Regions from separate parts of the Pedobacter sp. G11 genome, predicted to be linked through region 3. Evidence: riboswitches for the same ligand, from Rfam matches in the RefSeq annotation. Region 3 holds a riboswitch; each other region holds the start of a gene.
The links. A riboswitch is a leader RNA that binds a small molecule or an ion and turns the genes downstream of it on or off. The one in region 3 is predicted to bind S-adenosylmethionine.
Positions count from the first base shown of each region.

Region 1: it holds a riboswitch for S-adenosylmethionine, as region 3 does, so the genes downstream of both, EA772_RS16430 (SusC/RagA family TonB-linked outer membrane protein) here and metH (methionine synthase) in region 3, are expected to answer to the same signal.
Region 2: it holds a riboswitch for S-adenosylmethionine, as region 3 does, so the genes downstream of both, EA772_RS17745 (O-acetylhomoserine aminocarboxypropyltransferase/cysteine synthase family protein) here and metH (methionine synthase) in region 3, are expected to answer to the same signal.

Region 1 covers NZ_CP034190.1:3,807,302-3,810,589, forward strand. Annotated here, with positions in the region: gene EA772_RS16425 (peroxiredoxin) at 245-1,549, opposite strand; SAM riboswitch class I at 1,641-1,744, shown strand; gene EA772_RS16430 (SusC/RagA family TonB-linked outer membrane protein) at 2,081-3,288, shown strand, end outside.
Region 2 covers NZ_CP034190.1:4,111,690-4,114,977, forward strand. Annotated here, with positions in the region: gene metX (homoserine O-acetyltransferase) at 1-315, opposite strand, end outside; gene EA772_RS17745 (O-acetylhomoserine aminocarboxypropyltransferase/cysteine synthase family protein) at 351-1,682, opposite strand; SAM riboswitch class I at 1,973-2,083, opposite strand; gene EA772_RS17750 (PLP-dependent aspartate aminotransferase family protein) at 2,563-3,288, opposite strand, start outside.
Region 3 covers NZ_CP034190.1:828,812-832,099, reverse strand. Annotated here, with positions in the region: gene EA772_RS03575 (hypothetical protein) at 1-480, shown strand, start outside; gene EA772_RS03570 (Bax inhibitor-1/YccA family protein) at 521-1,264, shown strand; SAM riboswitch class I at 1,416-1,519, shown strand; gene metH (methionine synthase) at 1,690-3,288, shown strand, end outside.

The sequences.
Region 1 (3,288 bases), 2.1 Mb from region 3:
GAGCGATGTTAAAACGATTTACCAAGATAAATAAAATATTGAAGACTGCTTCTCAGGTAGGAAATTGCAATGAAAAATATTTGTTACAAGAATAAAATTAGCTACAGCCGAAAAGATCAGTTAACAAACAGGTGTTATTTCGTGGCCGCAGAACAAAGAAGATCATCCCGATCGACCAATATACGAACAGGATGATATTGCAAAATAGTTAGGGTTGAGATATTAAAGAGGAAATAGCACTGCGCTACAGATTGGTTTGTTTCAGCAATCCATCAATTTCCGCATTGAATGCGCTTACAAAATCAGTGTAATATTTTCCTGTTGCGGGTCCGCTGTAACCGGTATGGATTTGCGCAACCTCGCCTTTTTTATTGATGATGATCATCGTTGGGAAGGATAAGAAATTATTCAGACCCGGAAGTGACTCGGCAACTTGCTTTTTATCAGGTTTACCTGCAATTACCTGGTCATATTGAATGTCGAACTTATCACGAAATCTGCCTAATGCCTTTTTTACATAAGCTGAATCAAGCTGGCGCTCGTAGTGGATACCAACAACCTCTACGCCACGGTTACGGTTTTCCTTATACCAAGGCGAAATGAATGATGCCTCATCCACACAATTAGGGCACCAGGTGCCGGTAATGGTTAATATCACGACCTTGTTCTTAAATTTATCATCCGTTAATGAAATTTTCTTGCCATCTACATCGGGGAGAGAGAAGTTCAGCGTTTTATAGCCCTCTTTCAAAAAGGTTAATTTGGTAGCATCGGGGAGGGCCGCATTCTCGTTTTGTTTTCCGGTGAATGGCGTATTTCCTCTTGCACTAACTGCTTCTCCCTGAATTATTCCATCTTTTGAGAATGTACCCTTATAGTAAGATGGGCTGGAACCTATAAAACCCGAAAGGTAAAATTGATTTCCATCTACACTGCCTTCAAGATAGCGGGAATCGCCGGTGATGCGGAGAAATGTACCTGTAATTTTATTTCCTACCTGTTTGAAAAGTCCGACCGCATTTTCATTTTTGCCATCTTGTGATTTAAATACAATGTCATACTTTCCGGAAAAATCCGCATCAGGTGTTTGATCATTTGTTTTGAAACGATATTGATTCGCTTTGCTGGCTGATAGCGGAAGTGCTTTGCCAGATCCATCTTGTTTTTTCAATACACCCACAAGCGAATCCTTCTGGATTTTAAACGCCAGCACATTGTCGAACTGATCGAGGTTAATCCATAATGAATCATTTTTCTGTTTTACAAATCCGCCGTCGAAGCTTTCATCGGCATTTAAAAAACTGAGGTAGGGTTGCCCGTTTTTATTTTTGATTTCAAAATTGAAAGGAACCTCAACGCCAGGCTTTAGGTTAAAAACACCTCTCCAAATTCCACTCGCCTGAAAGGTGTTTTGGAGCTTTAGGTTTTTTGTGTATGTTTTAATCTTTGTTTGGGCGGCAACTTTTTGGGTTAACAATCCGGCTATTAGTATTGCAATATATTTTATTTTCATGGGATGATGTTCAATTGAGAAAGCAAATGTAGACATGATTTTGGCTAAGAAAAAATATTTCAATAAAATCTATAGAATTTGTAGACATTATGATTTTTATATTATCTTTGCGCCAGTTATTTTAAAATACTTATCAAGAAAGGTGGAGGGAATGGCCCTGTGAAACCTTAGCAACCAGCCCTCAGGGTATGGTGCTAATTCCATCCCAGAGTTGTTTGGGGTAGTTAAGTCAGTTGAAGGCCAAATCATTAATCATATATGAGAGCACTCCTGATTTACAGGAGTGCTTTTTTTGTAGGCTGATTTTCCACAATTGATAAGTATTGATCTATCAGAAAAAATAAATGAAAAAGACTAACGAGCAAAAATTTACCCAGTTCAACAATTTTAACATGTATTGGCGAGGCCGAATGTGTAAGGGTATGTGTTTGAATTAAATTCATCATATACCATCTCCAACTAAAATTATCAATATCAAGGTGTTTAAAAAAATCGCTAAAAGCGGGGTGGAATTGCTTTGCCTAAATTTTTCACATCAGTTTTAACTAATCATCAATTTAACCTATTATGTTTAAAAAAATTAAGCTACCAGCAATACTATTTTTGCTATTGCTTTCACCATTCGTTCGAGCACAAAATCTTGCAATTTCGGGCACGGTAAAAAGTTCATCAGGAGAAACGCTGCCTGGCGTATCTATTTTTGTAAAAGGTACTAAACAAGCGGTAACGAGTAACGGAACAGGAAATTTTTCCATTACTGTTGCGGGCAAAAGCACGTTGGTATTTTCCTATATCGGCTTTGCCACGAAAGAGGTAGAGGTATCAGAAAATAATAAAGTGCTGGATGTGGTTTTAAATGACGGCGATAATGCATTAGATGAGGTAGTCGTTACCGCATTAGGCATATCCCGACAAAAGAAATCTCTGGGTTATGCGGTTCAGGAGCTCAAGGGGGAGAGCTTGACAGAAGCCAGGGAAAGCAATCTGGTAAATGCACTGGCAGGAAAAGTTGCCGGTGTTCGCGTAACCAATAGCCAGGGCGATATGGGGTCTTCCCGGGTGGTTATTCGTGGTGAAACTTCCATTTCAGGAAATAACCAGCCGCTTTTTGTAGTGGATGGGATTCCTGTGGATAACTCACAACTCAATTCAGCTGGCGCAAGAGATTATGCAAACACCATTTCGGATATCAATCCAAATGATATCGAATCGATCAGTGTGCTTAAAGGACCAAATGCTGCTGCATTGTATGGATCGAGAGCGGCGGCTGGAGTTATTATTATTAAAACCAAATCGGGAAAATCAAAAAAGGGCTTAGGGGTTACTTTTAATTCTAACGGGGTTATTGAAAGTTTACTTACCCTCCCGAAATATCAGGATGTTTTTGGTCAGGGATCTGAAGGTAAATTCAGCTATGTAGACGGTAAAGGTGCTGGTACAAATGATGGCGTGGATGAAAGCTGGGGCCCGAGAATGGATGGCAGATTGATTCCTCAGTTTTTTTCTAAAGGGGTGGCTGTTCCATTTGTAGCCAATCCTGATAATGTGCGTGATTTTTTTGAAACCGGTTATTCGCTTTCGAATGGTATTGCTGTTGAAGATGCCGGAGAGAAATTCGATTATCGCTTATCTTATAATAATCTAAAACAGGTTGGGGTAGTGCCAAATTCTGGGCAAGACAAAAATTCATTCGCTTTAAATACTACGTTAAGGATTACACCAAAATTAACCCTTACGGCCAATGCAAATTACAGTAAACTAGGTTCAGACAATTT
Region 2 (3,288 bases), 1.8 Mb from region 3:
GAATGACAGAAAATATGGCTGACCCGTAACCGGATTTTTACTTAAAGGATTTGTTGTTCCGTAATTTGAACCTAAAACATTTGCACAAATAACGTAATGCTCCTGAGGGTTGAATAATGCATTTGGCCCAAACAAACCTTCCCACCATTCAAAAACATCGGCATTTGCAGTTAAAGCATGGCAAACCCAAACTACATTATCTTTATTAGCATTTAACTTACCAAAGGTTTGATAAGCAATTTGCAGGTTGCGAATTTTTTTTCCGTTTTCTAATTTAAATTGTTTGGGATAACTATATGTTGAAGCTGTGCTCATTATAAAATCGTATTGTCGTAACTAAAATCTGGCTTTTAAGCTTGTAAACTTTCTGCAGTTGCGTGAGTTCCGATAGCAGAAAATGCCTGCTCAAAATCTGCTTTAATATCATCGATATGCTCAATGCCAACCGATACCCGCAATGCATTTGGTTTTACGCCTGCCGCCAATTGTTCGGCTTCGCTCAGCTGCTGGTGCGTAGTGGCCGATGGCTGAATAATCAGCGTTTTGGCGTCGCCAACATTTGCCAGGTGAGTAACCAGTTTTAAATGATCGATAACTTGTGTAGCATTTTCTTTCGTACCGTTTAACTCAAAAGATAAAACACCACCGAAACCGTTGCTTAAATATTTTTTTGCCAGGTTATTGTATTTACTGCTCGCCAGGCCTGGGTAATGCACTTCTTTAACCAATGGATGATTTTCTAACCATGTCGCCAATTCCAAAGCATTGTCTACATGACGTTGCACCCGAAGTGATAATGTTTCTAAGCCTTGTAATAATAGAAATGAATTAAAGGGCGAAAGGGCAGGACCCAAATCTCTTAAACCTTCTACACGGGCCCGAATAATAAATTGTATGTTACCAAATGGTCCGCCAATACCAAAAACATCATTAAAAATCAATCCGTGATAACCTTCAGATGGTTCGCTAAACTGCGGAAATTTCCCGTTGCCCCAGTTATAGTTACCACCATCAACAATTACACCGCCAATGCTGGTACCATGGCCGCCAATCCACTTTGTGGCCGATTCTACTACAATGTTGGCACCATGCTCAAGTGGCTTAAATAAATATCCACCGGCACCGAAAGTATTATCAACAATAAATGGGATATCGTATTTCTTGGCAATTGCAGCGATTTTTTCAAAATCAGGAATGCTAAAAGCAGGGTTACCAATCGTTTCTAAATAGATGGCTTTGGTTTTGTCTGTAATTTTTTGCTCAAATTCTTCTGGCACATCAGGATTTGCAAAATCAACATGAATGCCTAAACGTTTAAAGGCTACTTTAAACTGGTTGTAAGTTCCGCCATAAATATGGGTTGATGAAACAATACTGTCGCCGGCCTCAAGAATGTTATGCAATGCGATGAACTGTGCCGCCTGACCTGATGCCGTGGCTAACGCTGCAACGCCACCTTCCAATGCTGCGATTCTTTTCTCAAAAACATCGGTCGTTGGATTCATTAGCCGGGTATAAATATTACCGAATTCTTTTAATGCAAATAAATTTGCACCATGCTCTGCACTATTAAAACCATAAGATGTAGTTTGGTAAATCGGCACAGCCCTTGAACCTGTTGTTGGATCAATTTCCTGGCCAGCATGTAATTGCAAAGTTTCAAATTTATATGATGTTGACATTTTCTAATGTGATTAATGGTGTGAATATTTAAATGCTTGGGTGATCAAAATCGGATAATAAAACCATAATATTTTGATCGTCTGATTAATGGCGTATCCTGATCGATCAGGACCTTCCAATTTGAAAAGGCAACAAAAGAGGAAGATTTTTAAATTATTGTATGCAACAGCACATACAAGTAATCGCCTGCATATCACAACAAATCAATGAAATAGAAGAAGTTTCTATCTTTTTGAAGATTGAGTTAGGCTCGCTTTGCGATGGAAAATTTAACGTATTCATCAGTTATAATTTATATCTCCAGATAACACCATGTCATCCGGTCAGGAATTGGCACCTTCTCTCTCTGAGGGTTGCCAGTGGGTCGCGGAGCCTGTCTCTCGCCACTTCTTTATAAATCAATCCGATTAAGATTGACTTTTATTTAGTGAATTACCAAATAATATTTCAAATGTCTGAATTAAATTTCAAACAACAAAATTAAATTTTGATTTTTTGCTTTAGAATGGTAAGCTAGTAATGAAATTTCCATCGTAAGTATGAAAAGTTTATAGTAAACCCAATGCAATTGCCATTTTTTTTGGGAAGCATTTTAATAATTTAAAACTAGTACAACCTATTCGAATCTATTAAAAGAAAGCGGAAAGGAATCGAAATGATATTACGAATTTGTACTGCTTGTACGCTGAATAGGCTTGAATATGAGCGGGATTGTAACTTGGGAATTCTCAGTCTCGCTTTTTGCTATAGCCCCGATGAAAAATCGGGAACTATCGCTGTAATCGGGTTAAAAAACAAAGATTGTTTTGTTATAACCTTCATTGTAAGATTGCTTCCTGCCTCGCACTGGTGTGTCTATTGGGAAAAACTTTTTACCATTTACTTAAGTGCCTGTTCTAAGTCAGCAATAATATCATCAACATGCTCCAAGCCGACAGAAATCCTCAGCAAGTTTTTAGGTGTCTTACTATCAGGTCCTTCAACCGAATAACGGTGCTCAATTAAACTTTCTACACCGCCTAAACTGGTTGCCTGGGCAAATAATTTGACGCTATTTACCACTCTGCTGGTCTCCTCCACATCACCTTTAACCAGGAAAGACATCATTCCACCGAAATCTTTCATTTGCTTTTTAGCAATTTCGTGTTGCGGGTGTGTTGCTAATCCAGGAAAAAAAACGGCCTCAACTTTCGGATGATTAACTAAATACTGGGCAACTAATTTCCCATTTTCGCAATGGCCCTTCATGCGGTAAGCCAGGGTTTTTATACTTCTGCAAAGTAAATAACAATCGAACGGTGATGGAACCGCTCCACCTGTTTGTTGAATATTTTTAACTCTTTCCCAAAGTTCATCCTTTTTAGCGGTCACTAAAATGCCACCAAGAACATCACTATGACCACCCAAATATTTTGTACTGCTGTGCATCACTATATCAGCACCAAGCAAGATCGGGTTTTGTAAAATAGGAGAGGCAAAGGTGCTATCGCAAGCAAATGTAATATTGTTTTGTTTCGCTATTTTCCCAATTTCTTCAATATCGGTAACCTTTAGTAAAGGGTTTGATGGTGTTTCAATCCAGATTAATTGAGTGTTTGGTTTTAT
Region 3 (3,288 bases):
TCAGAAATTTATTTCGATAAGCAGATCTACAATTTTTTGCTACATCCCCAATGGGATGAATTTGGATCGAATACGCTTTACATGAAAGTGTTATATGCAGATTACGATCGAAGTTATGCAATAATTGAGTTCATAGGGGAGTGGAACGATGCGATCAATAATGATATCATGTTGTTGAAACGTGATATTCTGGAGCTGATGATGGACGAGGGCATTAATAAATTTATTCTGATTGGAGAAAATGTATTGAATTTTCATGCTTCTGATGATAGCTACTATGAGGAATGGTTTCAGGAAGTTGAAGATGGCTGGATCGTGGGCGTTAACTTTCAGGAACATGTAATTGCTGAGTTCAGGGATAATAATATTGATTACTATATCAATTTTGGTGGCGCATTTGATAATTTACCCTGGCGAACCTTAAAACCCTTACAGTTCTTTAAGAAAGTTGAAGAACTGCTGACAAAAAGATTGAACTAAATTGTTATTTTTAAAATCATTTAAATACACAAATTAAAAAATGGAACAACAAAATTATAATTATCAAACCAATAGTGTTTTCGTACAGGAAAGTTCTGTGTCGAAGAAATTTTTTGCGAACGTCTTTTTGTGGATGTTTGTGGCTTTAACATTATCTACCTTATCGGCCTTTTATATTTCAAATACTGAATCGGCACTTAGGGCATTAATCAACTTCGAAACTGGTCAAAGAACAGGTTTAGGTTATGTAGCCATGTTTGCTCCACTTGGTTTAGTATTGGTTATGGGCGCTGGTTTTTCAAGATTGTCTTATGCTGCATTGCTGGGTGTTTTTGCACTTTTTTCAGTTCTGCTTGGCGTAAGCTTAAGTTTTATCTTACTAATTTATACTGGTACGTCAATTATAACCTGTTTTGCAGCAGCAGCTGGTATTTTTGGTATTATGGCCGTAATGGGTTATACCACTAACATTGACTTAAGTAAATTCGGGCCGATTTTAATGGTAGGTGTTGCCGGATTATTCATTGCAAGTATTGCTAACATGTTTATCAAAAGTGAACAATTTAGTTTGGTAATGGCTTTCATTGGTATTGCCGTTTTCACTGCTTTAACCGCTTATGATGTTCAAAAAATCAAAAGAATTGGTCAAGGTTTAGAAGAAAGTGGCGAAGCAATTCCATCAGCTGATACCAAAAAGTTGGCTATCATGGCTGCTTTAAATCTTTATTTAGATTTTATCAATATCTTCCTTTTCCTACTACGTATCTTCGGAAGCAGAAAATAATCTGGTAAAAATCTGATCCATCAGATTACAATTTTTAATTCAATACAAAACAATATTCTTAAGGCCGTGCAGTTTTGCATGGCCTTTGTAATTTTATTTGGCTACGGGCTGATAATTTTTGGAATTGATGTTGCTTTGTTGCATTTTTGTATGCTTATTAAGAAAGACGGAGGGATTAGACCCAACGAAGTCTTAGCAACCTGTGCCAACAAGGTGCTACATTCTAATCTCAGCAGTGGCGAGAGCAGATAAGTTTTAGTGGTAATTTACACGCCAACTTTTAAGATAAGCCTTTTTAAGTATCAGGTATTAAGTATCAAATATCATGACATGGTAGTCTGATGTTTTTTGCCCATTACCTGCAGTTGGGTCGATGTTAAGAATCTTTATACTCGATACTAACTACTTGCTACTAGAAACAACAAATGGGTATAAGAGAAGAATTAGAAAAACGTATTTTAGTAATCGATGGTGCGATGGGTACCATGATTCAGCGTTATACTTTAACCGAAGAAGATTTTAGAGGGGAAAGATTTAAAAATCATCCTTGTGATGTAAAAGGCAATAATGACTTGCTTAACATTACACGGCCTGATATTATTAAAGCCATACATCTTGAATATTTAACGGCAGGTGCCGATATTATAGAAACCAACACTTTCAGTACACAAAGAATCTCGATGGCTGACTACCAGATGGAAGATCTTTCGTATGAAATGAGTTATGAAGGTGCCCGTGTGGCCAAAGAGGCTGCTAATGAATTTATGGCCGCTAATCCTGATCGTAAATGTTTCGTAGCAGGTGCAATTGGCCCAACCAACCGTACGCTCTCCATGTCTCCAAATGTAAACGACCCAGGTTTTAGGGCGGTTTATTTTGATGAACTGGAATCTGCCTATTATGAGCAAGTTCGCGGCTTGGTAGATGGTGGTTCGGATGTTCTTTTAATTGAAACTATTTTTGATACGCTAAATGCTAAGGTGGCCATTGTAGCGATAAAAAAATACGAAGAAGTTATTGGGCGTAAACTGGAAATCATGATTTCAGGAACCATTACCGATGCTTCTGGAAGAACTTTGTCCGGACAAACTGCTGAAGCTTTTTTAAACTCCGTGATGCATGCCAAGCCTTTAAGCATTGGTTTTAACTGCGCTTTGGGAGCAAAAGAAATGCGTCCGCACATTGAAGAACTGGCGAATAAAGCTGGTTGTTACGTTTCAGCCTATCCAAATGCGGGTTTGCCAAATGAGTTTGGTGCTTATGATGAGCAACCGCATGAAACAGCACATTTGGTAGATGATTTTATTCAATCCGGATTTGTAAATATTGTTGGCGGTTGTTGTGGAACTACGCCAGATCACATTGGTTGTATTGCTAAAAACGCTAAAAAAGCATCTCCCAGAAAATTGCCTGTTATCGAACCTTTTATGCGTTTAAGTGGTTTAGAGCCAGTTACGATAAAACCAGATAGCATATTTGTAAATGTTGGAGAAAGAACGAATATTACAGGTTCTCCAAAGTTTTCTAAATTAATATTGGGCGGCGATTACGAAGCCGCTTTGGCCGTTGCTTTGCAACAGGTAGAAGGTGGGGCACAGGTTATCGATGTGAATATGGATGAAGGTATGCTTGATTCAGAAGCTGCCATGACCAAATTCTTAAACCTTATTGCTTCCGAACCGGATATTGCCAAGTTGCCGATCATGGTCGATTCATCGAAATGGTCGGTTATTGAAAATGGTTTAAAATGTTTACAGGGCAAGGGAATTGTAAATTCAATTTCGCTTAAAGAAGGAGAAGAAAAATTCCGCGAAAGCGCCCGTAAAATTATGCAATATGGCGCTGCAGTTGTGGTTATGGCTTTTGATGAACAAGGCCAGGCCGATAATTACGAGCGTAGAAAAGAAATTTGCAAAAGAAGTTACGATATTCTGGTACATGAAATCGGTTTTCCTCCTGAGGATATCATTTTCGATCCAAATATCTTAACAGTTGCAACAGGTTTAGAAGAACATAATAACTAT